2 regions of the Rhizobium sp. MHM7A genome follow, and region 2 is predicted to be linked to the other one. Evidence: predicted binding sites of a transcription regulator. Region 2 holds the regulator's gene; the other holds the start of a gene.
The links. Region 2 encodes PhoB, which activates phosphate uptake and scavenging genes when phosphate is short. Its sites were predicted from a motif close to TGTCATNNANCTGTCAT; they were not measured.
Positions count from the first base shown of each region.

Region 1: phnC (phosphonate ABC transporter ATP-binding protein) is a predicted target of PhoB. The motif match lies at 10,060-10,076, and genes of this name have one in related genera.

Region 1 is NZ_VCHT01000005.1:261,036-276,466, forward strand. It holds gene FFR93_RS19515 (glucokinase) at 1-450, shown strand, start outside; gene FFR93_RS19520 (ABC transporter ATP-binding protein) at 596-2,383, shown strand; gene dapB (4-hydroxy-tetrahydrodipicolinate reductase) at 2,399-3,223, shown strand; gene FFR93_RS19530 (2,3-bisphosphoglycerate-dependent phosphoglycerate mutase) at 3,245-3,880, shown strand; gene phnF (phosphonate metabolism transcriptional regulator PhnF) at 3,924-4,661, opposite strand; gene phnG (phosphonate C-P lyase system protein PhnG) at 4,833-5,309, shown strand; gene phnH (phosphonate C-P lyase system protein PhnH) at 5,309-5,917, shown strand; gene FFR93_RS19550 (carbon-phosphorus lyase complex subunit PhnI) at 5,922-7,028, shown strand; gene FFR93_RS19555 (alpha-D-ribose 1-methylphosphonate 5-phosphate C-P-lyase PhnJ) at 7,025-7,900, shown strand; gene phnK (phosphonate C-P lyase system protein PhnK) at 7,897-8,673, shown strand; gene phnL (phosphonate C-P lyase system protein PhnL) at 8,704-9,411, shown strand; gene FFR93_RS19570 (DapH/DapD/GlmU-related protein) at 9,408-10,025, shown strand; gene phnC (phosphonate ABC transporter ATP-binding protein) at 10,143-10,985, shown strand; gene phnD (phosphonate ABC transporter substrate-binding protein) at 11,055-11,966, shown strand; gene phnE (phosphonate ABC transporter, permease protein PhnE) at 12,035-13,015, shown strand; gene phnE (phosphonate ABC transporter, permease protein PhnE) at 13,015-14,367, shown strand; gene FFR93_RS19595 (DUF1045 domain-containing protein) at 14,487-15,182, shown strand; gene FFR93_RS19600 (alpha-D-ribose 1-methylphosphonate 5-triphosphate diphosphatase) at 15,196-15,431, shown strand, end outside.
Region 2 is NZ_VCHT01000010.1:53,947-69,377, reverse strand. It holds gene FFR93_RS27060 (aspartate aminotransferase family protein) at 1-144, opposite strand, end outside; gene FFR93_RS27055 (GcrA family cell cycle regulator) at 565-1,098, shown strand; gene phoB (phosphate regulon transcriptional regulator PhoB) at 1,744-2,427, opposite strand; gene phoU (phosphate signaling complex protein PhoU) at 2,587-3,300, opposite strand; gene pstB (phosphate ABC transporter ATP-binding protein PstB) at 3,345-4,160, opposite strand; gene pstA (phosphate ABC transporter permease PstA) at 4,176-5,495, opposite strand; gene pstC (phosphate ABC transporter permease subunit PstC) at 5,492-6,973, opposite strand; gene FFR93_RS27025 (substrate-binding domain-containing protein) at 7,137-8,171, opposite strand; gene phoR (phosphate regulon sensor histidine kinase PhoR) at 8,676-9,896, opposite strand; gene ppk2 (polyphosphate kinase 2) at 10,140-11,021, shown strand; gene FFR93_RS27010 (regulator) at 11,046-12,245, opposite strand; gene FFR93_RS27005 (nitronate monooxygenase family protein) at 12,533-13,492, shown strand; tRNA gene FFR93_RS27000 (tRNA-Thr) at 13,611-13,686, shown strand; gene FFR93_RS26995 (HNH endonuclease) at 14,116-14,598, shown strand; gene FFR93_RS26990 (hypothetical protein) at 15,218-15,412, shown strand.

The sequences.
Region 1 (15,431 bases), on a different contig from region 2:
GGCCGCGTTTCGGCCGAACAGATCCTCTGCGGGCGCGGCCTCGTCAATCTCTATAACGCCATCTGCGTCGTCGACGGCATCCAGCCGACGATGAAGGATCCCGCCGACATCACCTCGCATGCGCTTGCCGGCAGCGACAAGGCGGCCGTTGAGACCGTCTCGCTGTTTGCCACCTATCTCGGCCGCGTGGCGGGCGACATGGCGATGGTGTTCATGGCGCGCGGCGGCGTCTATCTCTCCGGCGGCATCTCACAAAAGATCCTCCCGGCGCTGAAGAAGCCGGAATTCCGCATCGCCTTCGAAGACAAGGCGCCGCATACAGCGCTGCTTCGCACCATTCCCACCTATGTGGTGACGCATCCGTTGGCAGCCCTTGCCGGGCTTTCCGCCTATGCCCGAATGCCGGCGAATTTCGGCGTATCGACGGAAGGCCGCCGCTGGCGGCGTTGACCCCGCGCTCAAGGCAGGCAGAGCGTGCTGGCCCGCCCAGTCGGACGCGCGGCGCTCTAGCCAAACCAATCCTAACTCTTTATAGAGCCGCCAAAAGCGCGTGCCGCCTCCATGGCGCGCCGGCACAGGACAGGAAAGCTCATTTTTGGAAGCCGCAGAAAGCAGAAAGCAGAGCGTCAACAGCGATACCGTGACCGGCATCCTGAAGCGCATCATCGCTGAAAACGGCCGCGACCATCTCTGGGGTTATGTCTTTGCGATCGCCTGCCTCGTGGTTGTGGCGCTTTCGACGGCGTTCACCGCATGGATCATGCGGGCGATCATCGACGAGGCCTTCGCCAACCGCCGCGCCGACGTCGTCTGGATCATCTGTCTTTCGATCTTCGTGGCCTTCGTGTTGCGCGGTTTTGCCAGCTACGGCCAGGCCGTGGCGCTTTCCAAGGTCGGCAACAATATCGTCGCCCGATATCAGCGCCGCCTCTATGCGCATCTGATGACGCTTTCTGTCGGCTTTTTCAGTGAGGCACGGTCGGCCCATATCGCCGCGCAGGTGAGCCAGAACGTCAGCGGCATTCGTGACGTGCTCAACCTGACGATCACCTCGACGGTGCGCGACCTCCTGACCTTCGTTTCGCTGATCGGCGTGATGGTCCTTCAGGACCCGCTGCTCAGCCTCGCCGTGTTCATCATGGCCCCGCCGCTGCTCTATGCGCTGCGTTATGTTTCCAAACGTCTTCGCTCGGCAACCCGCGAGGCCGTGCATCTGAACAGCCACGTGCTGGGGGCCATGCAGGAGACGATCCAGGGTATTGCCATCGTCAAAGCCTTCACGATGGAAGAGGAGCTGGAGAACAAGGTCAACAAGCTCATCACGGCCGCAGAAAACCGGGCGAATCGGATAGCCCGGCTGTCCGAGCGCACCTCACCGCTGACAGAAAGCTTCGCGGGCTTTGCCGTCGCCAGCGTGCTCGCCTATGCCGCCTATCGCTCGATCTATTACAATGTGGCACCGGGCGCCTTCTTCTCCTTCGTAACGGCGCTGCTGCTTGCCTATGACCCGGCCCGGCGCCTCGCCCGCCTGCAGGTGCAGATGGAGCGCGCCGTCGTCAATGCGCGGATGATCTACGAATTGCTCGACATGGAGCCGCGCCAGCGCGACCTGCCGGATGCGCGACCGCTGACAGTGACGCAGGCCAGGATCGAATTCCGCAACGTTTCCTTCGCCTATGGCAATGAGAGCGTGCTGAACGGCGTCAGCTTCGTCGCCGAGGGCGGCGCCACAACGGCGCTCGTCGGCCCCTCGGGTGCGGGCAAATCCACTGTCATCAGCCTCATACCGCGTTTCTACGATCCGCGCGAAGGCGAAATCCTGATCGATGGACAGGATATCGCCCATATCACCAAAAAGTCGCTGCGCCAGCAGCTCGCCTATGTCTCACAGCAGCCCTACCTGTTCGAGGGCACGATCCGCGACAATATCCGCTACGGCCGGCCGGATGCGACCGATGCCGAGGTGGAGGATGCCGCCCGGCTCGCCTACGCGCATGATTTCATCTCAGCTCAGCCGCTGGGCTACGATACGCCTGTCGGTGAAAACGGCGTGACGCTTTCAGGCGGCCAGCGCCAGCGTCTGTCAATCGCGCGCGCTTTGGTGCGCAATGCTCCGATCCTGCTCCTCGACGAAGCGACGTCGGCCCTCGACACCGAATCCGAGGCCGCGGTGCAGAAGGCGCTCGACGAGGCGATGACGGGGCGCACCGTCGTCGTCATTGCCCACCGGCTGTCGACCGTGGTGCGCGCCGACAAGATCGTCGTCATGCAGCAGGGCCGGGTCGTCGAGGAAGGCAATCACGAGGCGCTTGCGAAGGTCAGCGACGGTCTTTACGCTCGCCTCAACAACCTGCAGAGGCCTTCGGCCTCCGATTCAAACTAACTTGGTGAGACGGACATGAGCGATGCTGCGATGAAACTAGTGGTGGTTGGCGCGGCGGGACGCATGGGACAGACGCTGATCCGGCTCGTCCATTCGATCGACGGCGTGACATTGCACGCTGCCGTCGAGCGTGTCGGCTCGCCCTTCGTCGGCAAGGATGCTGGCGAGATGGCGGGCCTCGGCCCGACCGGAGTCATGATCGGCGACGACCCGCTCCAGGCATTCCTCCATGCCGAAGGCGTGCTCGACTTCACCTCGCCTGCCGCAAGCGTGGAATTCGCCGGCCTCGCCGCGCAGGCCCGTATCGTTCATGTCGTCGGCACGACGGGCTGCTCGACCGAGGACAACGCGAAGATCGCCGCCGCGGCACGCCATGCCCGCATAGTCAAGTCGGGCAATATGAGCCTTGGCGTCAATCTGCTCAGCGTCCTGGTCGAACAGGCGGCGCGGGCGCTCGATCCTATTGATTGGGACATCGAGATCCTGGAAATGCATCACAAGCACAAAGTCGACGCCCCTTCCGGCACTGCACTTCTTTTCGGCGAAGCGGCGGCCAGGGGCCGCAATGTCGATCTCGCCTCGAAATCGGTCAGGGTGCGCGATGGACATACCGGCGCCCGGGAGGCGGGTACGATCGGTTTTGCGACGCTGCGCGGCGGCTCCGTCATCGGCGAGCATTCCGTGCTTTTCGCCGGCGAAGGCGAAATCGTCAGCCTGTCGCACAGTGCGGCCGACCGTTCGATCTTCGCACGCGGTGCCATCAAGGCGGCGCTCTGGGCGCGCGACAAGAAGCCGGGGCTCTATTCCATGCTCGACGTGCTCGGGCTTTCTTCCCAATAAAGATATTACGGAGGCATATTCATGAGCGGTACCCTCGTCCTCGTTCGCCACGGCCAGAGCGACTGGAACTTGAAGAATCTCTTCACCGGCTGGAAGGATCCCGATCTGACCGAGCTCGGCATCCAGGAAGCCAATGCGGGCGGCGCCGCACTTGCCGAATACGGGATCAAATTCGACATCGCCTATACCTCGGCTCTAGTGCGCGCGCAGCACACGCTGAAGCTCATTCTCGACAAGGTCGGTCAACCTGACCTCGAGACGATCCGCGACCAGGCGCTGAACGAGCGTGACTACGGCGACCTCTCGGGCCTCAACAAGGATGATGCGCGCGCCAAATGGGGCGAGGAACAGGTGCATATCTGGCGCCGTTCCTATGACGTGCCGCCGCCCGGTGGCGAGAGCCTGCGCGACACCGGCGCGCGCGTCTGGCCTTACTACCTCACGGATATCCTGCCGCGCGTGCTGCGCGGCGAGAAGGTGCTGGTTGCCGCGCATGGCAATTCGCTGCGTTCGCTCGTCATGGTGCTCGACAAGCTCAGCAAAGAAGGCGTGCTTGCCCTCAACCTCGCGACCGGCGTTCCCATGGTCTACAAGCTGAATGCGGATTCCACCGTCGCTTCCAAGGAAGTGCTGGGCGATATGTCCGGCGCGCATTGAATTCAAGTAGGCGTGCCACCGGAGCCGGTCGGCACGCCAAGCCTCAATTCTCGATGGTGAACTGCACCCGATCAGCCGCAAACCGGCTAATGGAATATTGCACCGGCACGCCATCAAGATCGGTGTTCATCGCCTTGGCGATCAGAAGGATCGCGCCAGGGGTGAGCTCCAGGTCAGCCAGATCGGCAGTAGCAGCATGCGCCGCCGTTACCTCGGTTGTCGCCCGGACGTAGTCCACCAGCCCGAGTTCGGCGAAAGCCTTGGTGATCGATTCGTGCTTTCGGTAGGCCTCGCCGATCCCGGCGAAACGTTCGGCGTGAAACCAGCTCGTCGCCCTTGAAACCGGCCGCTTGTCGGCCTCGCGCAGCGTTTCAAGCCGGATCACCTCTGCTCCCGGCTTCAGGCCAAGCCAGCGAGCGACCTCGGCGCTCGCCTCCTCCTTTGCCTCCTCGAGCAGAAGTCCTCGCATCTCGCGCGCCTGATCGCCGATACCGGCGGTAAAGCGGGTGCGCCGCGTGATCGGGAAGTTGAAGCGCTCCTTGCGCTCGATCAGCGTGCCGCGACCTTGCACCGCACGCACGATGCCTTCCTGCGCCAGCGCCGCCAGAGCGCTGCGCACCGTATGCCGGTTGACGCCGAACTGCAGCGCCAGCCCGGTTTCTGGCGGCACCATTCCAGTTTCGTCATAGGCGCCGGCGCTGATCGCCTCGCGTATCCGGTCGGCAATCTGACGCCAAAGCGCCACACCCGTTTGCCTTTGCACCTGCTTCAATCCCGCCATTCCACCCTGCCACTTCATTCCCACTGCTTGGATCAAAGCGTTACAGAGTCGCCTGCGCAGCGAAAAGATGCGTTACGCCTGAGATGTCACACCCTTGTCACGACTTCGATCTAAGCCTAGAAATATCTTGTATAGTTGTCTATATCAATAGACATTTCCGGGAAGATGGCGATGATATCAGCGGAGAATAGGGACGCTGCGTCACAGAGGGTGTCGGCGCGCAAACGCGCCGCCGATCTGCTGGCGCGCGCAAAACGGAGCGAACTCTCGGCGGTCTGGGATGCGTTGCCGGAAAAGCCTCAGGTGCAGCCGGTGCGCGGACCCGAAACCGGCCTGGTGATGGTGCGCGGGCGCATCGGTGGCGGCGGAGCCGCCTTCAATCTTGGGGAAGTGACGGTGACGCGTGCTTCGGTCCGGCTCGACTCCGGATCGGTCGGGCATGCGCAGGCGCTCGGCACCGACCGGGAAAAGGCCCGTCTTGCGGCGATGTTCGACGCGCTCTGGCAGCAGGAGGCGACCAGGGATTTTGTGGAACAGGCCCTGCTTCTGCCGATCGAGGAACGGATAGCCGCTGCCGAACGCCGTAGGGCGGATGAGACGGCGGCAACCCGCGTCGACTTTTTCACTATGGTGCGGGGTGACGACTGATGGGTCTGAAGATAGAAGCCCTGACCGGCGGCTTTGCCGCCCCGGTGTTCCACTCCCAGAGCGTTTTCAAGATGCTGATGGACGGCATGGCCCGTCCCGGCACGATCCAGACCGTTGAGCCCGATATCGCTCCGCCCGGGCCGTTCGGCATCGCCGCCGGCGCGATCGCGCTGACACTTTGCGACCATGACACGCCGGTCTGGCTTTCGCAGGGATTGGCCAAATCGGCTGTGCCGGAATGGCTCGGCTTCCACACTGGCGCTCCGCTGACGAGCGAAAAGGCCGAGGCGCGCTTCGCTTTCACGGAAGCCGGTACCGCGCTTTCCTCCTTCGGCGTCTTTGCATCGGGCACGCAGGAATATCCCGACCGTTCGACGACCATTATCATCGAACTCGCCGAGCTGGAGGGCGGGCGCAGATTGGCACTGATCGGCCCCGGCATCCAGAGCGAGACTGAGATCGCGCCCAGGGGGCTGCCCGAGACCTTTCTGCCGCTTTGGACGGACAATCGTGCGCTCTTTCCGCGCGGCATCGACATCGTGCTGACATCGGGCAAACGCTTCCTCTGTCTGCCGCGCACCACCAAGATCACAGCAACGGAGATCTGAGCTCATGTATGTTGCCGTCAAGGGTGGCGAGGCCGCCATTGCCAATGCCCACCGCCTGCTTGCCGACCGCCGCCGCGGCGACCGTTCTCTGCCGGCGATCGGCATCGACCAGATCGTGGCGCAGTTGGGCCTCGCCGTTGACCGCGTGATGGCGGAGGCCTCGCTTTTCGACCGCACGCTTGCAGCGCTCGCCATCCGCCAATCGCGCGGCGATATGATCGAGGCGATCTTCCTGCTGCGCGCCTACCGCACGACTCTGCCGCGCTTCGGCTATTCAAGGCCGCTCGACACGGCTGATATGACGATCGAACGGCGCATCTCGGCGACCTACAAGGATCTGCCGGGCGGCCAGCTTCTTGGGCCTACCTTCGATTATACCCATCGGCTGCTCGATCCCTCGCTGCTTCAGGACGAAGCGGTCGAGGCGCCTGCCCAGCGTACGGCGGAGACCGGCCGCGTCATGCGCGTGTCCGAAATTCTCGGCGAGGAAGGCCTGATCGAGGCAGACGGCGACATGCCGCAAGATCACGAGATCGGCGACCTGACCCGCGAGCCGATGGAATTCCCGATGACCCGCGACCTGCGCCTGCAGGCGCTTGCCCGGGGCGATGAGGGCTTCCTGCTGGCGCTCGGCTACTCCACCCAGCGCGGCTATGGCCGCAATCACCCCTTCACCGGCGAGATCCGCATCGGCGAAGTCGAGGTGGAATTCGACGTGGCGGAGCTCGGCTTCGCCGTCTCGCTCGGCGTAATCCAAATCACTGAATGCCAGATGGTCAACCAGTTCAAGGGATCGGCCAAGGCGCCGCCGCAATTCACCCGCGGCTACGGCCTCGTCTTCGGCCAGAGCGAGCGCAAGGCTATGGCGATGTCTCTGGTCGATAGGGCGTTGCGCGCCGAAGAGCTCGGCGAGGACATCACCGCGCCTGCGCAGGATGAGGAATTCGTCATTTCCCATTCCGACAACGTCCAGGCGACCGGTTTCGTCGAGCACCTGAAGCTTCCGCATTATGTGGACTTCCAGGCCGAACTCGATCTCGTCCGCCGCATGCGCCGCGAATTCGAAGCCGCCCGCAGTGCTGGCGAAGACATGAAGGAAGCCGCCGAATGAGCGATCTCGCCAGCTACAACTTCGCCTATCTCGACGAGCAGACCAAGCGGATGATCCGCCGCGCCATCCTGAAGGCAATCGCCATTCCAGGCTACCAGGTGCCTTTCGCTTCCCGCGAAATGCCGATGCCCTACGGCTGGGGCACCGGCGGCGTGCAGGTGACGGCCTCGATCATCGGGCCTGACGACGTGCTGAAGGTCATCGATCAGGGCGCCGACGATACGACCAACGCCGTTTCCATCCGCGCCTTCTTCCAAAAGGTCGCCAATGTCGCGGTGACGACGCATACCAGGGATGCGACGATCATCCAGACGCGCCACCGCATCCCGGAGGAAAAGCTCGGAGCCGGCCAGGTGCTGGTCTATCAGGTGCCGATCCCAGAGCCGCTGCGCTTCCTCGAGCCCCGCGAGACCGAGACCCGCAAGATGCATGCGCTCGAAGAATACGGCCTCATGCATGTGAAGCTCTACGAAGACATCGCCCGAAACGGCCGCATCGCCACCACCTATGCCTATCCGGTCAAGGTGCATGGACGTTACGTCATGGATCCTTCGCCGACACCGAAGTTCGATAACCCGAAGATGCACAAGTCGGAAGCGCTGCAGCTTTTCGGCGCCGGTCGCGAAAAGCGCATCTATGCCGTGCCGCCCTATACCGACGTCGTCAGCCTGGACTTCGAAGACCATCCCTTCGAGATTCAGCGCTTCGGCAAACCCTGCGCGCTCTGTGGCGCAGAGGATGTCTACCTCGACGAGGTCATCCTCGACGACAAGGGCGGCCGCATGTTCGTCTGCTCCGATACCGACCATTGCGAAGATCGCCGGGCGCAGGGGCATGCCGGCGAAATGCTGGCCCGGGAGGCTGCGGAATGACCGACACGGCGCTTCTCAAAGTCAACGACCTCTCAAAATTCTACGGCAATCGCATCGGCTGCCGGAACGTCTCCTTCGAGCTCTGGCCCGGCGAGGTGCTCGCCATCGTCGGCGAATCCGGTTCGGGCAAGACAACGCTGCTCAACTGCATCTCCACCAGGCTGATGCCGACCACCGGCAGCGTCGAGTACCACATGCGCGACGGCAGCTACCGCGACCTCTACCATATGAATGAGGCCGAGCGCCGCTTCCTGATGCGCACCGACTGGGGGTTCGTACACCAGAACCCCGCCGACGGGCTGCGCATGACCGTCTCGGCCGGCGCCAATGTCGGTGAACGGCTGATGGCGATCGGCGACCGGCACTACGGCAAGATCCGCTCGGCCGCCATCGACTGGCTTGAACGTGTCGAGATCGACGCAGAGCGCATCGACGACCAGCCGCGCGCCTTTTCCGGCGGCATGCGCCAGCGCCTGCAAATTGCCCGCAATCTCGTCACCGGGCCGCGCCTCGTCTTCATGGACGAGCCCACAGGCGGTCTCGACGTTTCGGTGCAGGCGCGCCTGCTCGATCTGGTGCGCGGCCTCGTCAACGATCTTGGCCTCTCGGCCATCATCGTCACCCACGATCTCGCCGTCGCCCGGCTTCTCTCGCACCGGATGATGGTGATGAAGGATGGCTGCGTCATCGAACACGGTCTGACAGATCGTGTTCTCGACGATCCGCGGGAGCCTTACACCCAGCTGCTCGTCTCCTCGATCCTGCAGGTCTGAGCCATCGTTAGAAACCAGGAAAGAACAATCATGGCCACGCCCCTCGTCGTTTCCGAAGTCTCGAAAAGCTTCACCATGCACCTGCGCGACGGCATCAGGCTGCCCGTCGTCTCCGACGTCGCCTTCTCTGTGTCGTCAGGCGAATGCGTCGTGCTCGGCGGCCCCTCTGGCATCGGCAAGAGCTCGCTGCTCAAGATGATCTACGGCAATTATGCCGTCGATACCGGGCAGATCCTCGTCCACCACGACGGGCGCATCGTCGATCTTGCCTCGGCCGACCCGCGCACCGTGCTCAACGTGCGGCGCCATACGCTCGGCTATGTCAGCCAGTTCCTGCGCACCGTCCCGCGTGTCGCGGCCATAGACGTAGTGGCCGAGCCGCTTGTCGCACGCGGCGAACAGGCCATGGCGGCGCGGGAAAAGGCCGGTGCCCTGCTCGCCAAACTCAACCTGCCCGAAGCGCTCTGGCAGCTTCCGCCCGCTACCTTTTCGGGCGGAGAACAACAGCGGGTCAACATCGCGCGCGGCTTCATCACCGACCATACGATCCTGCTTCTCGACGAACCCACAGCGTCGCTCGATGCACGAAATCGGGCCGTCGTCGTCAGCATGATTGCCGAAAAGAAGCGGGCGGGCGTTGCTCTCCTCGGCATCTTCCACGACGAGGAAGTGCGCGAAGCCGTCGCCGACCGCATCCTCGATGTCCAGCAGTTCTCTCCACGAAAGATCGCTGCATGAACCGGAAGCTGGGCCTTGAGCCCTATATCGACGAGACTGCATCCGTCAGCGATTCCACCCTCGGGCGCTATACCGAAATCTCGGAACGCTGCCGCATCAGCGAGGTAACCTTCGGCGACTATTCCTACATCATGCAGGACGGCTCCATCTGGTGCGCGACGATCGGCAAATTCGTCAATATTGCCGCCGCCGTTCGCATCAACGCCACCAACCATCCGACCTGGCGCGCGACGCTGCACCATTTCACCTATCGCGCCGCAGATTACTGGCCGGACGGCGACATGGAGGAGGATTTCTTCGCCTGGCGGCGCTTGAATCGCGTGACGATCGGCAATGACGTCTGGATCGGCCATGGGGCGACGATCCTGCCGGGCGTCAGCGTCGGCAACGGCGCGGTGATAGGCGCCGGTGCCGTCGTATCGAAAGACGTCGCGTCCTACACGATCGTCGGCGGCGTCCCGGCCCGGCTGATCCGCGATCGGTTTTCTAAGGCGCTAGGAGAACGCATGGACGAACTCGCCTGGTGGGATTGGGAACATGACCGGCTGCGCCTGGCACTCCAGGATTTTCGCAACCTGAGCGCGGAAGATTTCCTCTCCCGCTACGGCGGCTAAACCTCCGATACGAGCGCCAGGAAATGTGACAAGACTTACACAAATATGACATCTGAGGGTCATCAAGCGGGACTAATGCGATCCTGATAAAGGCCCGGAATGCAGGGGAAGAGCATGATGTTCGCGCTGAAGGATGTCACACGTCGTTTCGGAAACAAACTCGCAGTCGACGCCGTCACACTCGAGATTTCTCAGGGTCAGATGGTTGGCATCATCGGCCGCTCCGGCGCCGGCAAGTCGACGCTCCTGCGCATGATCAACCGGCTCCAGGAGCCGAGCTCCGGCTCGATTCACTTTGCCGGCGTCGAAGTCTCCGGACTTCGTGGCCGAGCGCTGCGCAACTGGCAGCGCGACTGTGCGATGATCTTCCAGCAGTTCAACCTGGTGCCGCGCCTTGATGTTCTCACAAATGTCATGCTCGGCCGGCTCAATCACCGCTCGACGCTTCTGAGCCTGCTCAGCGTCTTCACACGCGAGGAGCGTATTCACGCCATCGCCGCGCTCGAACGCCTCGGCATTGAGCAGACGGCGCTGCAGCCGGCCGGCACGCTTTCCGGCGGACAACAGCAGCGCGTGGCGATTGCCCGCGCGCTCATGCAGAACCCGAAGATGGTTCTCGCCGACGAGCCGATCGCCTCGCTCGACCCGCTGAACGCCAAGATCGTCATGGATGCGCTGCGCGATATCAACGAGCGCGAGGGCATCACCGTCATCACCAATCTGCACACGCTCGACACCGCCCGCAACTACTGTGAGCGCATCATCGGCATGGCCGGTGGCCGCGTCGTCTTCGACGGAAAGCCCTCGGAGCTGACCGCGGAGGCTGTCAAGGAAATCTACGGGACGGATAAGGACGGCGCCGGCATCGACGAAACGGTGACCTCGACCAGCCTTGAATCCACTCGTCGCCCCGAAATCGCATCATCCGGCATGACGGCCAAAGCCGCCGCCATGCATTGAACCGTTTCCGGCCGACGGGACAACGGCCGGAGAACCAACTGACAAGCCACGTCACAAAAGGAGACTTCCATGTCTGCATTCCGCAATATCCTGATGGCAACCATCGCCGTAGCCGCCCTCGCCGGCAATGCCGCCGCACAGGACGTCAAGGTACTCCGCATCGGACTCGATGGCGGTGAAAACGAGGCCGACCAGGTTCGCCGCACCGAGTGCGTCAAGCCGGGCCTGACCGCTGCCACCGGTGTTTCCGAAGTCCAGCTCTTCCCATCGCCGAACTACAACGGCGTCATCCAGGGCCTGCTCGGTGGCACGATTGACCTCGCCGTCATGGGCGCTGCCTCTTACGCCGCGGTTTATATCAAAGATCCGAACGCCGTTACCCCGGTTCTGACCACGAAGCAGGCCGACGGTTCGACAGGCTACTATTCGATCATGGTTGCCCGCAAGGATTCCGGCATCAAGACGCTCGCCGACGCCAAGGGCAAGAAGCTCGGCTTCGCCGATCCCGACTCCACCTCCGGTTACCTCGTTCCTAACGTTGCCCTTCCGAAAGACACCGGCGCTCCCGTCAAGCAGTATTTCTCTGAAACCGGCTTCGGCGGCGGCCATGAGAACCTCGTTCTCGGCGTTCTCGACAAGAAGTTCGACGTCGGCACCACCTTCGGTTCCGGTCAGGGCGAGTGGGCGCAGGGCTACACCTCCGGCAACCTACACCAGATGGTCGCCAAGGGCCTGCTCGACATGGACGATATCGTCGAGGTCTGGAAGTCGCCGCTCATCCCGAACGGTCCGCTGATGGTTTCTCAGAAGCTGCCGGCCGATCTCCAGAAGAAGGTTACCGCCTACTTCGCCGAGCTGCCGAAGACCGACAAGAGCTGCTTCGAATCGTTCACCGGCGGCGGCTACGTTGACTGGGCACCGGTGGACCAGAGCTTCTACCAGACAATCATCGACGCCCGTAAGGCCGTGATCGGCGGCTGATCCTCAGTCTGAACAGTCTTGCGGCGGCATTATGATGGTGCCGCCGTTTTCCAAAAAGGAAGCCAGATATGGCGCACTCGGCCGGCGCGAACTCTCTGAACGGATTGCAGGAGAGCTCCCGCACCATCCTCGATCATTATCAGAGCCAAGTTCGAACGCGGCGGATCTACACCATCGTTTCAATCGTGGTCTTCCTCATCATCCTCGGCGCCTCGCTCGACTTCGCCAACAGCGCGAATTCGGGCAAGTTTTTCGAACGCCTTCCCTATTTCTTCGATTTCATGAAGAGTTTTGTGCCGGACAGCCCGCTGGAGATCTTCCGCGCCATGTTCGACCTGCCGTCGCCCTTTTCCGACGGTTCGATAAAATACGACTATACAAGCGACCGCGTCTGGATCACCGACAGTTTCTACATTCCGAATTTCTTCTACCAGCTCGCGATCACGCTCAACATCGCCATCGTCTCCACCATTCTTGGCGCAAGCGGCGCGTTCATGCTCTGCTTTTTCGCTTCCACCAACCTCGTCGGTGCAGGCGTAACCCGATGGATCGTGCGGCGCATCATGGAAATCATGCGCGCTTTTCCGGAAATCGTCATCGCCGGCCTGCTCGCGGCGATCCTGTCGATCGGGCCTATCTCGGCGATCATCGCGGTCTGGGTCCACACCGTCGGCGCGCTTGGAAAGCTGTTCTTCGAAGTCGTCGAGAACGCCGACATGAAGCCGGATGAGGGCCTGCGCGCAGTCGGCGCAGGATGGATCGAGCGTGTGCGTTTCGCCATCCTGCCGCAGGTGCTGCCGAACTTCGTCTCCTATACGCTGCTGCGCACCGAGATCAACGTGCGTGCCTCAACCATTATCGGCGCTGTCGGCGGCGGCGGCATAGGCGAGGTCTTCAGCCTGTCGATTGGTCGCGACCATGCCGCCAAGACTTACGCGATCATCATCCTGCTGCTGATCACCGTCATCTGCGTCGACCAGTTCTCCGCCTGGCTGCGCCGCCGGCTGATCGGCAAGCAGTCCTTCGAATTCGGCAGGGGAGCAGCGTGATGTCCTCTGTCTTGACCCTCGACACCGCCGAGCGCAACCGCCTGCTGACCGCCTATCCGGATGTCTTCCATCGCAGCTTCATGCAGCGCTGGGGTCTCCTCCTCATTTCGGCGGCAGTCCTCATCTATCTTGGCTTCTGCTTCGCCTTCTTCAACGTCATTCCGACTTTCGTGAACGGCAACTGGGACCGTGCGGCGATCTATGTCCAGGACTGGTATTCCTGGCGTGCCCAGCCACGCTTGCGTTTCCAGAACGATCAGGTCGTTCCCCAATGGACAAGTCGCCGGCAGTATCCCGAAGGCGCCGATATCGACTGGCTGAAGCCTAGTGCCGACGGGAGCAGATACATTGTCACATTCGGCAGCGACGCCGACCGGCTGGAAGTAAGCCCGAGCCGCGTCGATGTCTATATCGACGGCAAGCTCTATCCCGTGACCATCACCCGCGACCGCGCCTCCATGCCCGCAAATGCGCCAGCCCAGATGCACCAGGACGACAACAAGGTGAATGTCTATTACGGCTTTGCCGGACAGGCAGAAATTCGAACTAGCCAGGTCTATGTGCAGCGCCGTTTTCTCGGCTGGGCGAACTTCTTCTTCGATACGCAATCGCCCTTCTGGGGCCGCAGCCTGCCCGAGGTCATCGGCCTGATCTTCTCCGGCGAACGGCTCGATGCCAATCAGTCCAATGCATCGCTGGCGTTCGACAACTTCCTCAACAATGCGAGTTGGCAGCACGGCGACATCCTGTCGAAACTGATGCAGACGCTGGTCATGGCCTTTGTCGGCACGCTGTTCGGCACCCTGGTCGCTTTCCCGCTCGCCTTCATCGGCGCGCGCAACATCATGCGCAGCCGCGCCGTGAACTGGGGCACGAAACGGCTCTTCGATTTCCTGCGCTCGATCGACATGCTGATCTGGGCACTGTTCTTCACCCGTGCCTTCGGCCCCGGGCCGCTTCCAGGGATCGCGGCAATCTTCTTCACCGATACGGGCGCACTCGGAAAAGTCTACGCCGAAGCGCTCGAGAACATCGACGACAAGCAACGCGAGGGCGTCAAGTCGGTGGGTGCGGCGCCGGTCGCCGTCCAACGTTTCGGCGTCATCCCACAGGTTCTGCCAGTCTTCATCTCGCAATCGCTCTACTTCTGGGAATCGAATACCCGCTCGGCGACCGTGATCGGTGCGGTCGGTGCGGGCGGCATTGGCCTCAAGCTGCTGGAATCCATGAAGACCAATTCGGACTGGGACAAGGTCGCCTATATGGTGCTTCTGATCCTCCTGGTGGTCTTTGCCTTCGACAATCTCTCGAATGCGCTGCGCTCGCGCGTGATGGGCAAAAAGAACCACTGAAGAGCTGCCGCATCATCATTCTGTCACGGAAATCTTTTAGCCGGGGAGCCTGCTTGCGGTTCGCCGCCAAATCACTGCACATTGCGCTCCCCATCTCGACGATCCCCAGGATAACAGCCTTGCGCTACGCTCTCTATTTCTCGCCGCCGAAGGATGATCCCCTGACCGGCGCGGCCTCGCTCTGGCTCGGTCGTGACGCCTTTACGGGCGAGACTTATCCTGCACCGAAACATGAGATGCTCGGTGCCGCGGAACAGTTCGAGCTGACCGCCGAGCCGCGCCGCTACGGCTTTCACGCCACGATCAAGGCGCCGTTTTCGCTCGCCGCCTCCGTCACCGAGAAGGATCTGATGGCGGTTGCCGAAGAGTTTGCTGCGCGCACGCCGGCCTTCGAGATTCCCGAACTCGTGCTCGGCCAGCTCGGCCGATTTTTTGCCCTTGTTCCCGGCTCTCTTCATCAACCACTTCAGGATTTCGCCGCGAAGGTGGTAAAATCCTTCGAGCCCTTTCGCGCAGCGCTCTCCGATGCCGACATCGCGCGGCGCAACCCGGAGAAGCTCAGCGAAAGCCAGCGCGCAAATCTGCATCGCTGGGGTTATCCTTACGTCATGGAGGATTTCGGTTTTCACATGACCCTGAGCGGCCAGGTACCCGCCGAGCGCGCCGATGTCATGAAGGCGATCCTGACTGAGCGTTTTGCCGGTTTCATCGGCCGGCCGCTTTCGATTTCCGGCCTTGCCGTCTTTACCGAGGAGACGCGCGGCGCCCCATTCAAAGTTCATTCCTGGCTGCCGCTCAGCGGCGCCAAAAGCTGAAAGACCTGACGATATGAGTAAAGAGACCGTCTTTTCCAACGCCCGCATCGTTCTCGAGGACGACATCCTCTCAGGATCGATCCTCATACGCGACGGCAAGATCGCTGACATCTCCGAGGGCAGTTCGGTAGCCGGCGAAGATTTTGAAGGCGACTACATTATTCCCGGCCTCGTCGAACTGCATACCGACCATCTCGAAGGCCATTATCAGCCGCGTCCGGGCATCCGCTGGCACAAGACGGCTGCCGT
Region 2 (15,431 bases):
GTGGCCGACCGATGTCACGGCGACGCCGGCGCCGAAATCGAGATAACGCTCGCCGCCTTCGGTGATCAGCCATACGCCCTCGCCTCGCTCGAACCGCAGCGGGGCGCGAGAATAGGTGTCATAAAGCGGCGCGGCTTCAGCCATGGCGCGGGTCTCCCAATGTTGTCATGCCCGGACTCCGGCTAAAGACACCAAGCCCGACAAATTAAAAATGCCGCCTTTCGGCGGCAAGCGGTACTATTTCCTTTTCGCGCTGCAATGTCAACAAAACTGCGGCCTTAGCGCATGCAGCAAGCTAGTACAGGGGCGTTTCCGGCCTTCAACAGGCATTATTGCAGAAATGACACGCGGAGGCAGCAAGTTGGGGAAAACTTGAAATTCGATTCATCCGGATTCCCGCGACTCTTGTCACGGAGTCAGCCTCACACTAGGTTAAAGTTCAATTACTAGACTGCATGCGGCGGAACTAGTCACCAAAATTGATCAGGCGTTTCTTGTTTCGGAGGCTTCCGGGACAACGGTGAGGGATTCTGCCATCACCAACGCAAAAGGTGGAGACAGGGCATGAACTGGACAGACGAGCGGGTCGAGAAACTCAAGAAGCTTTGGTCGGAAGGACTGAGTGCCAGCCAGATCGCGGCGCAGCTTGGCGGGGTCAGCCGAAATGCCGTCATCGGCAAGGTGCACCGGCTGAGCCTTCCCGGCCGTGCCAAGGCCGGCGGCACAGCCACAGCGGCGCGCACGCCGAAGCGCCAGACTTCAGCGCCGCGTGCGCCGAACTACGCCTCCCGGATCACCACCCGCACCGTTACCCGCCAGCAGGGCGCAACGATGCTGAAGGAAGAGATCGAGGTCGATGCGGTCGAGGAGATGGAATATGTGCCGGCCGGCAACGTAGTCGTGCCGATTTCCCGCCGCCTTGGCCTGACGGAGCTGACTGAACGCACCTGCAAGTGGCCGGTCGGCGATCCGCTGAAGGAAGACTTCCATTTCTGCGGCTGCGAGTCCCCGGACAACTCACCCTATTGCGGCTATCATCAGAAGCTTGCCTACCAGCCGGTCAACGAACGGCGCCGGGCGGCTGCACGGGCAAGTTGAGCGGGCTGCATCCACGGACAAAAAAACGGGCCGAGTGGCCCGTTTTTTATGATCGGAGTGGGGAAGCGACCTTTGTGTTTGGCAGCAAAGCCGACCACACTTTCCGTCATCCCAGGGCTTGACCCTGGGATCCACAACCAAGCACACCACTTCAATTGTTTCCCTGCAGTTCGATGCTATCGCGCTTCTCACAGTGCCAGCCGCATGGATCCCAGGGTCAAGCCCTGGGATGACGGAGGGGAGATGGTGCCTGGACAGGTTGGCTCTGCAGGCGCGATGGAGAGGTGGCGCCGAGACGCACAGCCCTCGCAGGCGCGATGAATTTGCGGCAAAAGCGCCGCTTCACAAGCTGCATCAGCGGGCGTTAGGCTAGAACGCCAACCCACACTCCGTCATCTCAGGGCTTGACCCTGGGATCCACAACAGGCACTCGGCTTCGATAACTTCCCTGCAGCTGAATGCCATCGTTCCTCCCGCAGCGCCAGCCGCATGGATCCCAGGGTCAAGCCCTGGGATGACGGAGGAGAGGTGGTGCCTGGATGACCGAGGTGAGGCCGTGCTGGCTCATACCCAGCGCCGGTGCGATGAAGGGCCTGGGAACCGCTGCACGGGCGGGAGCGCCGGCCACATGCACTCTCCTCAACCTCAGGCCTCCATCGAGTAACCGGCGCCGCGGACGGTGCGGATGACGTCCTGCATGTTGGAGAAATTCAGCGCCTTGCGCAGGCGGCCGACATGGACGTCGACGGTGCGTTCGTCGACATAGATGTCGTGGCCCCAGACGCCGTCGAGCAGCTGCGAGCGGGAAAAGACCCGGCCTGGCGACGACATCAGGAATTCCAGCAGGCGGAATTCGGTCGGTCCGAGGCGGACCTCGCGGCTCTTGCGGTGGACGCGATGGGTTTCGCGATCGAGCTCGATATCGCCGCATTTCAGCACCGACGACAGCACTTCAGGGCGGGCACGGCGCAGCATCGCCTTGACGCGGGCGACGAGTTCGGGGGTCGAGAACGGCTTCACGACGTAATCGTCGGCGCCGGTGGACAGCCCGCGCACGCGCTCGCTCTCCTCGCCGCGCGCCGTCAGCATGATGATCGGCAGCCGCTCGGTTTCCGGCCGCATGCGCAGGCGCCGGCAGAGTTCGATGCCGGAGACGCCGGGCAGCATCCAGTCGAGGATCAGAAGGTCGGGCGTGCGCTCCTGAAGCCTGATTTCGGCCTCGTCGCCGCGCAGGATGGTATCGACCTCGAAGCCTTCCGCTTCCAGGTTATAGCGAAGAAGTACGCTCAGGGCTTCCTCGTCTTCAACAACTGCGACTCTCGGGATCATGCGTGTCCGTCTCCTCGCGCAAAAGCCTTAAACCGGGGCGATTAAGCAGGCGTCCTGCGCATCTTCAGAAATTGGCTGCGACCTCTTTGCGCGCCCCGAACGGGCGCGCACGCAAGTGGTTGGTCCGGGCGGCTGGCCCGGTCCGCTGGTTCGTGACGATTATTCCGTCGCGGCGCCGACAGTGTTGGCGCTGTCATCCTTGGGGCGATCGCCTTCCGGCTGGGCGCCCGTTGCCATGTAGTAGATAGTCTCGGCGATGTTGGTGGCGTGGTCGCCGATGCGCTCGATGTTCTTGGCGCAGAAGAGCAGATGCGTGCAGCTCGTGATGTTGCGCGGATCTTCCATCATGTAGGTCAGCAGCTCGCGGAACAGCGACGTGTACATCGCGTCGATCTCGTTATCGCGTTCGCGGATGGCGGTCGCCTTGTCGGCGGCGCGCGTCGTATAGACGTCGAGCACTTCCTTGAGCTGGACCAGCGCCAGCTCGGACAGGTGCTCGAGACCGCGGGCGAGCTTGCGGGGAACGCCGGTGCTCTGCACGGCGATGACGCGCTTGGCTGTGTTCTTGCCGAGGTCGCCGACGCGTTCGAGATCGGCGGCGATGCGGATCGAACCCATGATTTCGCGCAGGTCTGCGGCCATCGGCTGGCGGCGGGCGATGGTGACGATCGCCTTGTCGCCGATTTCGCGCTCGGTGTGATCAAGGATCACATCGTCGGAGATGACCTTCTGCGCCAGCGCCGTGTCGCCGTTGACCAGCGCCCGGACGGATTCCGCGACCATCTGTTCGGCCAGGCCGCCCATTTCGGAAATCCGCCTGGACAGGAACTTCAGATCATCATCATAGGCAGAATAAATATGTGTCGATGCCATTGGGCTTTGTCCTCGAATAACGGGAAGGCTTCGGATCGCCGCAATCAGCCGAAGCGACCCATGATGTAGTCCTGGGTACGTGGATCGTCCGGATTGGTGAACATCTTGTCGGTGTCGTTCTCCTCGACGAGGTTGCCGAGGTGGAACATGGCGGTGCGCTGCGAAACGCGCGCGGCCTGCTGCATGGAGTGGGTGACGATGACGATCGTGTAATTCTCGCGCAGCTCGTGGATCAGTTCCTCGACCTTGGCGGTGGCGATCGGGTCAAGCGCCGAGCAGGGCTCATCCATCAGGATGACTTCCGGGCTGACGGCAACGGCGCGGGCGATGCACAAGCGCTGCTGCTGGCCGCCCGAGAGGCCGGTGCCGGACTCGTGCACGCGGTCCTTGACCTCGTTCCAGAGGCCGGCGCGCTGCAGGCTGGTCTCGACGATCTGGTCGAGATCGGCCTTCGACTTTGCGAGACCATGGATGCGCGGGCCGTAGGAGACGTTTTCGTAGATCGACTTCGGGAACGGGTTCGGCTTCTGGAAAACCATGCCGACGCGGGCGCGAAGTTCGACGACGTCGATATCCGGATCATAGACGTCGTCGCCGTCCAGCGTGATCTTGCCGGTGACGCGGCAACCCTCGATCGTGTCGTTCATGCGGTTGAGGCTTCGCAGGAAGGTCGACTTGCCGCAGCCGGAAGGACCGATCAGGGCGGTTACGGTGTTTTCGCGGATGTTCAGGTTGACATCGAAAAGCGCGCGCTTCTCGCCGTAGTATACGGAGACATCCTGTCCGATCATCTTATACGGGACGTTGCTCATCTTCTGATCCAGCGCCTTTTCAACTGCAGCTTCCGTCAACATGTTCATGATGTTTAACTCCGTTTACCAGCGGCGCTCGAAGCGACGACGCAAGAGAATGGCACCCATGTTCATGGCAACCAGGAACAGGAGCAGGACGATGATGGCACCCGAAGTACGCTCCACGAAGGCGCGTTCCGCCTCGTTCGCCCACATATAGACCTGCACGGGCAGCGCCGTCGAGGGATCGAGCGGCGTGGTCGGTGCATTGGCGACGAAAGCGACCATGCCGATCAACAGCAGCGGCGCGGTTTCACCGAGCGCGTGCGCCAGACCGATGATCGTGCCGGTGAGGATGCCGGGCATGGCAAGCGGCAGGACATGGTGGAACACCATCTGCATCTTCGAAGCGCCGAGGCCCAGGGCTGCAGCGCGGATCGAGGGCGGCACGGCGCGCAGTGCGGCGCGGGTGGCGATGATGATCGTCGGCAGGGTCATCAGCGTCAGCACCAGGCCGCCGACCAGTGAAGCCGAGCGCGGCAGACCGATGAAGTTGATGAAGACGGAGAGGCCGAGCAGACCATAGACGATCGACGGAACCGCGGCGAGGTTGTTGATGTTGACCTCGATCAGGTCCGTCAGCTTGTTCTTCGGCGCAAACTCCTCGAGGTAGATCGAGGCTGCCACGCCGATCGGCAGAGACAGAACCAGCACGATCAGCATCAGATACAGCGAGCCGATGAGGGCGACGCCGAGGCCGGCAGCCTCCGGGCGGCTGGAGTTGCCATTGACGAAGAGACCGGTGTTGAACTCCTTGGTCAGCGCACCGCTCGCCTTCAGCTCGTTCATCCAGCCGACCTGCTTGTCGCTGACCTTGCGGTTCTTCTCCTCGACCGAAAGGTCGATCTGGCCCTTGTTGGCGCTGTCGATATTAGCATCAGCGAGCAGCGTGACGTTGACGGTCTTGCCGATGATCGAAGGATCGGCGACCACCATGTCACGCAGCTGGATCGGCGCGCCCTTGGAAAGCATGGCCGTGGCCTCACGCACATCGGGACGGCTGGATGCATTGATGTTCAGCTGCTTGACGATCGCATCGCGCAGCAGAACCGGATAGTTGGCGGCGATCAGCACCGAAGGGTCGGTCGCGCGCTTGTTGTTCGGGTCGATCGTCTTCTCGGCGAATTCGATCGGCAGGGTGATCGACGTCTGCTGGAAGGCCGTGTAGCCCTTGCCGATCACCGTCCACAGCAGGATGAAGAGGAAGATGAGGCCGAAAGCGATGGCGGCGATGCCATAGGCCTGGAACCGGCGCTCGGCGGCATAGCGGCGTTTGATGCCGATATCGCGGCGCGGCGGCGCCTTGGAAATGGTTCCGGCGACGGGAGAAACAATATTCGTCATTCGTACTGCTCCCGATATTTGCGCACGATGTAGAGCGCATAGATGTTGAGGCAAAGCGTGATGCAGAACAGCGTGATGCCAAGGGCGAAGGCAACCAGTGTCTGCGGCGAGGTGAACTCAAGGTCGCCGGTGAGCTGGTTGACGATCTTCACGGTCACCGTCGTCATCGGCTCGAAGGGATTGATCTGGATGCGGGCGGCGACACCGGCGGCCAGCACGACGATCATGGTTTCGCCGATGGCGCGCGAGGCGGTCATCAGCAACGCCCCGACGATACCGGGGAGAGCCGCCGGCAGGACAACCTTCTTGATGGTTTCGGAGCGCGTGGCGCCGAGACCGAGCGAACCGTCACGCAGGGCCCGCGGCACGGCGGTGATGATGTCGTCCGACAGCGAGGAAACGTAGGGGATCAGCATGATGCCCATGACGATACCGGCTGTCAGCACGCTCTGCGCCTGGATGAAACTCGCATAATTGCCGGAGAGCAGGCCGCTGATCTGAGCGGAGAAATCGCGCAGGAACGGGCCGACGGTGACGAGGGCGAAGAAGCCGTAGACGATCGTCGGAATGCCGGCGAGCACTTCGAGAAGCGGCTTGGCGATGCCCCGCAGCTTCGGCGAGGCATATTCGGCCATATAGATGGCGGCGAAAAGGCCGACCGGCACGGCAACGAGCATGGCGACAAGGCCGATATAAAGCGTGCCCAGCAAGAGCGGGATCAGGCCGAACTGGCCGAAGGACGAGCTGCCAGCGCCGGCAAAGCGCGGATCCCAGACGGTACCGAAGAAGAATTCGTTGGCGGGAACGACCGCAAAGAAGCGCGCGGCTTCGGACAGCATGGACAGCACGATGCCCACCGTCGTCAGGATGGCGATCGACGAGGCCAGCAGCAGCCCCCATAGCATGACGCGCTCGACGCGGTTGCGGGCGCGGAAACGGGGCGCGATGGCGCGCAGCGCATAGAAAGCGCCGGCAACGGCGAGAGCGAAGACCACCGCTGTCATGGCAAGCCGGCTCGTCATGCTCATCGAATTGAGCGTCTTTGCGGCTTCGACCATGTAAGGCTGCGGCTGGCCGGCGAGCGGCACGCCCTTTTCGCTGAGCTTGGCCTGCAGCGCCGCCGGGTCGGTGGACACTGCCGCTACCTCGTCGGGAGTGAGCATCGTCAGCCCGCGCGCAACCGTCGCTACCATCGAGTAGCTCAGATCCTGCTCGACCGAGGCCTGCGCCTTGACGTCGGCAGGGAAGGCGTCGCGAACCGAGGACTGGACAATTCCAGGGCTGACGGAGAGCCAGACGCAGAGGACGATGAGGGCAGGAAGAACAGCCCAGATCGCGGCATAGGCGCCGTAATAGGCCGGCCGTGAATGCAATGCGGAGGACCTGCCTCCGGCAAGTGCTGCGGCACGGCTGCGCGCCACCAGATAGGCGGCGGCGCCGATCACCACAAGGCACAAAAGTATGACGGATGTGCTCATTCGTTACGTCCCCAGGCCCGAAGCCCCAATAAGCCCGGCGGCTGCATCAGCCTGCCTTCAGCTTCCAATCATTGGAGAAGGAAAACCCTGCAGCGAAAAAGCCGGCACGCAGGGGCATAAAGCAATGCCGGCGCGGGCTTGAAGCACCGCGCCGGCAAAGTCATTACATGGCCTTACCAGCTTCGACGTCCTTGCGGATCGCTTCGCGCTCGGCATCCGGAGCGGCAACGAGGCCGTATTCGGCGAGCGGGCCGTCAGGGCCGATCATCTGGTCGGATACGAAGAAGTTGACGTATTCCTTCAGGCCCGGAACAGCGCCGAGATGTGCCTTCTTGACGTAGAAGAACAGCGGGCGGGAAACCGGATAGGTGCCGTTGGCGATCGTTTCGGTGGACGGAACGATACCGTTCACGGTGGCGACCTTCAGCTTGTCGGCATTGTTTTCGTAGAAGGAAAGGCCAAATACTCCGACCGCGGTCTTGTTGGCAGCGATGCGAGACAGCGTTTCGGTGTAGTCACCGTCGATGTCGACTGCAGCGCCGTCCTTACGGACTGCGATGCAGGCCTTGCCCTGAGCGGCCTTGTCCGAAACGGCGGCTTTGATGACTTCTGCAGCGCCCGATGCTTCGCAGCCAGCTGCCAAGACCTTTTCCTCGAAGACTTCGCGAGTCCCGTGCTTTTCGCCCGGGATATAAGCGGCGATATCAACAGCCGGAAGCTTCGGGTTGACTTCCGACCACTTCTTGTAGGGGTTTGCGACGAGCTTGCCGTCGACGACGACCTGGGCGGCGAGGGCCTTGTAGATGTCGGCCGGAACGTAAGCGACATCGGGGTTGCCGGCATCGGTCGCGAAAACGATGCCGTCATAACCGATCTTGACTTCCTGGATATCCGTCACGCCGGCTGCCTTGCAGGCTTCGATCTCGCTTTTCTTAATAGCGCGAGATGAGTTAGCGATGTCGATGGTGTTTTCGCCGACGCCCTTGCAGAATTCCTTGAGGCCGGCGCTGGAGCCGCCGGATTCGACGATTGGCGTCTTGAAGTTGGTGAAGGTCTCGCCGAAGGACTCGGCAACGATCTTTGCGTAAGGCAGGACGGTGGACGAACCGGCAACCTGAATCTGGTCACGGGCGACGGCTGTGCCAGCGAAAGCAGCAGTTGCAGCGAGCGCGGCAACGGTGAGCTTGAAGGTGTTCATTTGAATCTCCCGGGCATTGGGCTTGTGTGATGCGGCCTGTAGAGAGGCCCTCGCATTGCCTTTTTTCATCGGCGGGACTCTCTTAGCGCTGTAAGCACCGTCCTTTTATGTCAAATCGGTGAAACATTTATGACAGGTTATGTTTTTGATATCACACCTAAATTTTCAGTGATGCTGTCCGATTTCTTCCAAAAGACAGCGACGTTCGATCACCAGCCCACCTCACGTTGCAGAAACGTGCAAAGATGGGTGGTCGGTTGTAGCGCGCGTGGCTTCATTGAAGTCGTGACGTGTGATCTGCCCCTCATCCGCCTGCCGGCACCTTCTCCCCATAAACGGGGCGAATGGGATATGCCGCACCCTGTCCGTCCACCGCGAGCCTCTCGCGGGGCACGTCCCCTCTCCCCGTCAGAACGGGGAGAGGGTTAGGGTGAGGGGCAAATCACATGGCACGCCATCGCTGCCCCGGAAAGAACCCTCGCCGCCTTAACATCCATCCCCGCCTCAGAAGCGCACCGTGAAATCGGTGCCCTTGCCGACTTCGGACTTCACGATCAGCCGGGCGCGGTGGCGGGTCAGGATATGTTTGACGATGGCAAGGCCGAGGCCGGTGCCCTTCTTCGAGCGGCTGTCCTCGATGCTGACGCGATAGAAGCGTTCGGTCAGACGCGGCACGTGCTCGGCCGGGATGCCCGGCCCCTTGTCTATTATGCTGACCTCCACGGGCTGACCGGCGTCGTTCTTCAGCCAGACATCGACGATCTTGCCTTCCTGGCCATATTTGCAGGCATTCTCCATCAGGTTCTCGAAGACCTGGACAAGTTCGTCGCGGTCTCCCAGCACCTCGACCTTGCCGTCGGGCAGATGCAGGTTAATGTCGACGCCGACATCCTTGGCGAGCGGTACGAGCGAGTCGCGGACATGGCCGAGCAGCGGCACCAGATCGACCTTCTCATCCGGCGCGATGTGCGATTTCAGCTCTAGGCGGGAGAGCGACAGCAGGTCATCGACCAACCTGCTCATGCGGGTGGTCTGATCGAACATGATGCCCAGAAACTGCGCCTGGGCCTTCTGATCGTTCTTCGCCGGGCCCTGGATTGTCTCGATGAAGCCGCGCAATGAGGCAAGCGGCGTGCGCAGCTCATGGCTGGCGTTGGCGACGAAGTCCGATCGCATACGGTCGATGCGGCGGACCTCCGATATATCGCGGAAGGACAGGATGAAAAACCGCTCATGCTGCCCCTCGGCCTGGAATTCGACAGGTGCGCTTCGGACGATATAGACACGCTCGGACGGCAGCCGCTCAGAGTGCTCGATCTGGTTCGGCGCATTGGTGGCGATGGTTTCGCGCACCATGTCGAGCACGCCGGGCGAGCGAAGCCGGGCCGATATGTGGGCGCCAAGTGCCACCTCGCCGAAAGCCTTTTCGGCGGCACGGTTCTGGAAGAGCACGGAAGCGTCGTCCGACAGCACCATGACGGGAATATCGAGGCCGGCAAGCGTAGCGGAAACCTCGGGCAGGCGGCTCGGCGGCGCTTCCGGCTCCGTCTCCACCGGCTCGACGGGCTCGGCCGTAAGGACGGGCGCCTCATTGAACAGCGCGGTGAAGATCATGACGAGCAGGAGGACGAGCACGACCCACTTGTTCATCCCGGCGGCAAGAGCGGCAAGCGCGCTGAGGATGGCCGCAAGCAGCACCGGCCGGTCACGCCGGATGCGCGCCAGCAGGCTCTTTCTCCAAGGGATCTCGTCTTGCAAGTGGGCCTCGCGGCGTCGATTCGTTTTTCTTTATATTGAACTCTGCCTGATAGCGGCAATTCATGACAGAAGTTTTCGGCTGGCATGTTCCGGTGGCAAAAGCAGCAGCCGAAAACCGCGAGAAATGACCTGACGAAGGCGAAAGATTTGATTTCCAATGGCAAATATGTTCGCCTGCTACAAGGAAACGATCGACCGCAGGAGGAGCATATGGACGAGGACGTGAAAAACAGGGCGGTGGAGCTGAATATCCGGGGAACGAAACGCATCTTCGATGTCGACGATCCCGTTCTGCCTGACTGGGTCGAGGAACACGCGCTTGAATCCGGCGAATTTCCCTACAAGAAAAAGCTCAAGGAAGAGGATTATTCGGAGCAGCTGGAAAAGCTGCAGGTGGAACTCGTCAAGGTGCAATTCTGGCTGCAGGCGACCGGCAAGCGGGTGATGGCGCTGTTCGAGGGACGCGATGCGGCCGGCAAGGGCGGTGCAATCTCGGCCTCTTCCGAGAATATGAACCCACGTCTTGCGCGGGTCGTAGCCTTGACCAAACCGACAGAGCGCGAACAGGGACAATGGTATTTCCAGCGTTATGTCGCGCAGTTCCCGACCGCAGGCGAATTCGTGCTGTTCGACCGCTCGTGGTACAACCGCGCTGGCGTCGAGCCCGTCATGGGTTTCTGCACTCCGCAACAATATGAGGACTTTCTCAAGCAGGCGCCGCAGCTCGAAAAGATCATCGCCCATGAGGGCATCTTCTTCTTCAAATTTTATCTCGATATCGGTCGCGAGATGCAGCTCAAGCGTTTCCACGACCGCCGCCACGATCCGCTGAAGGTCTGGAAACTGTCCTCAATGGATATCGCGGCGCTGACGAAATGGGACGACTACAGCGACAAGCGCGACCGGATGCTGAAGGAAACCCATACGGATTTCGCGCCCTGGACGGTGATCCGCGCCAATGACAAGCGGCGGGGGCGTCTGGAATTGATCCGCCACATGCTGAACAGGATCGACTACGATGGCAAGGACAAGAAGGCGCTCGGCGAAGTCGATAACGAGATCATCGGCTCCGGCCCCGGCTTTCTGAAGTAAGCCGCCGCCCCGAGTAAAGCCGAGTCACTGCCCTGGCAGGATGCGAATGGCGAAGAGGTTGATGCCGCGCGACTTGCCGTCGAGATCGCTGTTGATCGTCAAGGTACCGGGCGAATTCGGCGCGAGCGAACGGTCGAACTTCACCTGCAGCAGCGCATCCGACTTTTCGCGGGTAACACTGAAGCGATGGCGGGCGCAGTTGCCGAGCGACTGGAAATTGCACTCGACCGTAACCTGCGTCGGCTCATCGGTGGTCGATTGCAGCGTCAGTGCGATGGTCGAGGATTTGCCGGCAAGCTGCTGCAGCACGGAGGCCGGTACGCTGACCGAAATATTGCCGTCAGCCGCACCGCTTTCGGAAATCAGGCGCAGGGCGGGGCCATCGTTCTCGGTGATGCTTTCGGTGCGCGCCCGCGGGCCGGATTTGATCTTGTCGGCCTCGTCGGGCTTGAACACCGGAATCCAATCGGCCGAAAAACTGTTTTGAGGATCGATGGTCACTGGCTGCTCGGTGTTGGTGGCCGCATTTCCGCCGCTGTCGTCGTTGCCGGTGAAGTCCTCCGGCTGGGTGCTGGCCGGCGGATTGGCGACGCTGGTGTCGCGCTCGGCCGCCGTGAGCAGCAGGCCCGACGTATAGGCCCACCAGGCGCCGATGCCGATGAAGGCCAGCAGGACGCACCAGACGAGAAGCCTCGAAAAGAACTTGCGGGGCTTGCGACGGCCTGCCGCCCGCTCCGGACGAAAATCCATATCGGCTGCGCGCTGGCCGCGCTGAAGCCGCTCATCGCCGGCCGGGGCGGCTGCGAGATGATCGGCATTGCTCGCATGCACGTCGTCGAGGCTCGACTCGTCGCTGCGGCTCATGATCACCTCGGGGGCGCGGGTCTCGCCTGCCGCCACCGGGCTATCGATCAGGCTGTCGATATCGGCCACGTCCCCCCGATGAACCGGCGGCGCCGGCATTTCGACGACCGGCGGCACCGGCACTTCAGGCGGCCTCTGGCGAGGGTGAAGGCGGTCGCGCTCTTCGCTTTCGATGGCGTGGATGGTGCTTTCCAGGCGATGGCGGTGATGGGCGACAGCATCGGCATCAGTGATATCCTGCTTGCGCAGGCCGGCTTCCAGCGCCTGGCGGGCCGACTGGTAGATCCTCGCTCGAACCTCCGGATTGTCGCGATCGGCATTTTCGAGCGCTGTTCTTATGGCCGTTTCTAATCCGCTCACGTCAAGTCCTTCACTTCGAACCCGGCATCGGACCGCAATCCCCCGCCGTTCTCCATCAAAATTCGGTAGCGGCAAGTGCGGCAAACCGCAAGCCTTGCAGTCCCGCCCACCGCACATCGGCGGCAAGAATCGCCAGCTTTCTAGGCTCGCGGGCCTTACCTTGTTCTTCATGCGCGCCTGATATATCGGCCTGAAATAGACGAAGGCGTGGCGCATGCTCTTTTATCGGCTTTTCTTCTCTGTTATGAGATTGACGTTTTCGTAAACGTCAATGCGAATGGTGAGCCATGGCCCTGCCCCCGATCCTCAAGGACAAACTCAGACTGCCGGTGATCGGCTCGCCGCTCTTCATCATCTCGCATCCCGCGCTGACCTTGGCGCAATGCAAGGCTGGCGTCGTCGGCGCCTTTCCGGCGCTGAACGCCCGGCCCGAAAGCCAGCTCGACGAATGGCTGGCCGAGATCACCGAGGAGCTTGCCCGTCACGACGCCGCCCATCCGGAAAAGCCGGCCGCACCCTTCGCCGTCAACCAGATCGTCCACATGTCGAACAAGCGGCTGGAGCATGACCTGTCGCTCTGCGTCAAATACAAGGTGCCGATCGTCATCTCCTCGCTCGGCGCTGTGCCGGAGGTCAATGCCGCTGTGCATTCCTATGGCGGCATCGTGCTCCACGACATTATCAACAACCGCCACGCCCATTCGGCGATCCGCAAGGGTGCGGACGGGCTGATTGCGGTGGCATCGGGTGCCGGCGGCCATGCCGGCACGCTGTCGCCTTTCGCGCTCGTCCAGGAAATCCGCGAATGGTTCGACGGGCCGCTGCTGCTTGCCGGCGCGATCGCGACCGGGGGCGCCATTCTGGCCGCAGAAGCGATGGGCGCCGACATGGCCTATATCGGCTCGCCCTTCATCGCGACAGAAGAGGCGCGCGCTGCGCCCGCCTACAAGCAGGCGATCGTCGACGGGGCAGCCAACGACATCGTCTACTCCAACTATTTCACCGGCGTGCACGGCAACTATCTCAAGCCTTCCATCGTTGCCGCCGGCATGGACCCCGACAACCTGCCCGTCGCCGACCCTTCCAAGATGGATTTCGAGCAGGCCACCGGCGGCGCCAAGGCCTGGAAGGACATATGGGGCAGCGGCCAGGGCATCGGCGCCGTCAAGGCGGTGGAGCCGGTGGCAAATCTCGTCGACCGGCTGGAGGCCGAATATAGGGCCGCCCGCGCCAGGCTGGCGCTCTGAGGGTCTTCCACACCCTCCCCTCTTTTTTGCCGAAGGCATGACAGGGTGCTTGAAATCTTCAGACAATGCCTGTATCAGCGCCATGCAAATCGCAGGCCGCACGCTTCGGCCGCCAGATGCCGCTTTAGCTCAGTCGGTAGAGCACATCATTCGTAATGATGGGGTCACGTGTTCGAGTCACGTAAGCGGCACCATTTTTCTCCTTACGTCATTAAAATAGTGTCCAGTTTTCCTCTTGGTCTATGCACAATCCACCTTTCAGCCCACCTTGCGAGGCGCGGTAGGAACAAACACATGATTTCGTGAGGCTACCAAAACTGGACTGCGTGCGCGTCGTGCGCGCGCCAGCTAGATTGGTTTCGATCACCAGTGGGAAAGCGCTTCTGTCATTGCCTCGCGATCATGCGCGATATGCCGCACCCAAGCAACGGCACTATCGCTCGAGCAAGCGACAGTCCCTCCCGTTGCCTGCTCCGGCAGATCCGTACGAATTTCTTAGCAGGAGACCTTCACGACGCACACTGCCGAACCTCATGCGGCGATTCTACTTACCGATCACCGCACTATAGAAGCTTAAGACTTCACGGGTCGACTATTTCACTTTTCTATGCTTAGATCGCACCATGAAGGGATCAATCAAGGCGGCCGCTTTACTACAAAGAGAACTCGGGGATTGGTGGCAGGATGATCGTCGCCACTGGTGCGCCTATTGCGGCATTCCCATGCGGCAGAAGTTCGGGTTAGGTCGCCCGATTCCCGACACTAAGGCGACGCGTGATCATCTTGTGCCGAAGGCGCACGGAAGCGGCGGCCTCACGATTCCGGCCTGCCATGGGTGCAACCGCTCCAAAGGTGCTTTGTCGCTCGCAGAGTTTCTGTGCAGCCAGCACTTCGCCGAAGTGAGGCGGCGAAAACACCGCAACAAATGGCCTATCCATGATCTGTTGTTGGCGTCTGCTCTGGCGTCTCTCCAGCAGGCCGAAAAGCTGCTGAAACCGCCTGTGGCCAACGACACAGCAAACTATAGTCGGTTGCCGGTTGACGGGGTGAAGCGGTCCCGCTCGAAAAAACCTCATCAAGCAACCGAACAGACAATGGTCGAGTAGCCTACGCATTCCGGGGCAGCACGAAGAACGCTGGTCAAGATAGCGAAGAAGTCGCAACATTGGTGCGCCGCCTGTTCGAAGCATATCCAGCGCCACCAGGCTTCTCTTTGGCCGCACTTGAACGCAGCTTTGCATTCGCCCTTTCCGCCGATGCCTCTGTAGGTTTGGCTCTGGGCTTTTTTCGCACAACGATAAGATCTCTGTACGCTACGGTACCGGAACTGCTGGGACCGGAGCGAAGTTGTTTCGTCTGGATCGCGCAGCGGGAGTCTCCTGTCTCCGCGCGCACCCCTTTGTAGTCTGCGCGATCCAATCTTTTTTCTCAGCTTCAGGCAACTCTGTAGATGATCTTTCCCCCTAGCCCCCAGGACACGCTCTTATTGTTGGACTTCTGGATTCCAACTTTACCGGGAACTTTCGGCCTACGCTGTTGTTTTCCTGGCGTGGCCGCACGCGGCAGTCTTCTGCCCTGCTACACCCCCATTTGGCAGTCGTCGTGCGGTCCCACCTTCACGCTTTCGGGCGAAGGCACGGCAAGCGTGACAAATGCAACGGGCGCTGTGAAACCAACGGCGCGTTTCCTCGTTCACTGGCGGAATGGCTGTCGGGAGAATACTGGATGAAGCTGGTGTCGTTCCACTATGCGGGGCCGAACGAGACCCTCATCTTCATCAATCCTGAGCATGTTGTTGCCGTTCGACCGTTCCCGAATACCACACACATCTATGTTTCCGCGCTCCAGAACCATGGAGGCCCCAGTTATTATCCCGTCAGAGAGACGATCGATGACGTCGTCAAGCGACTGAGCGGTTAGGTTAGGCTAGCGCTATTGC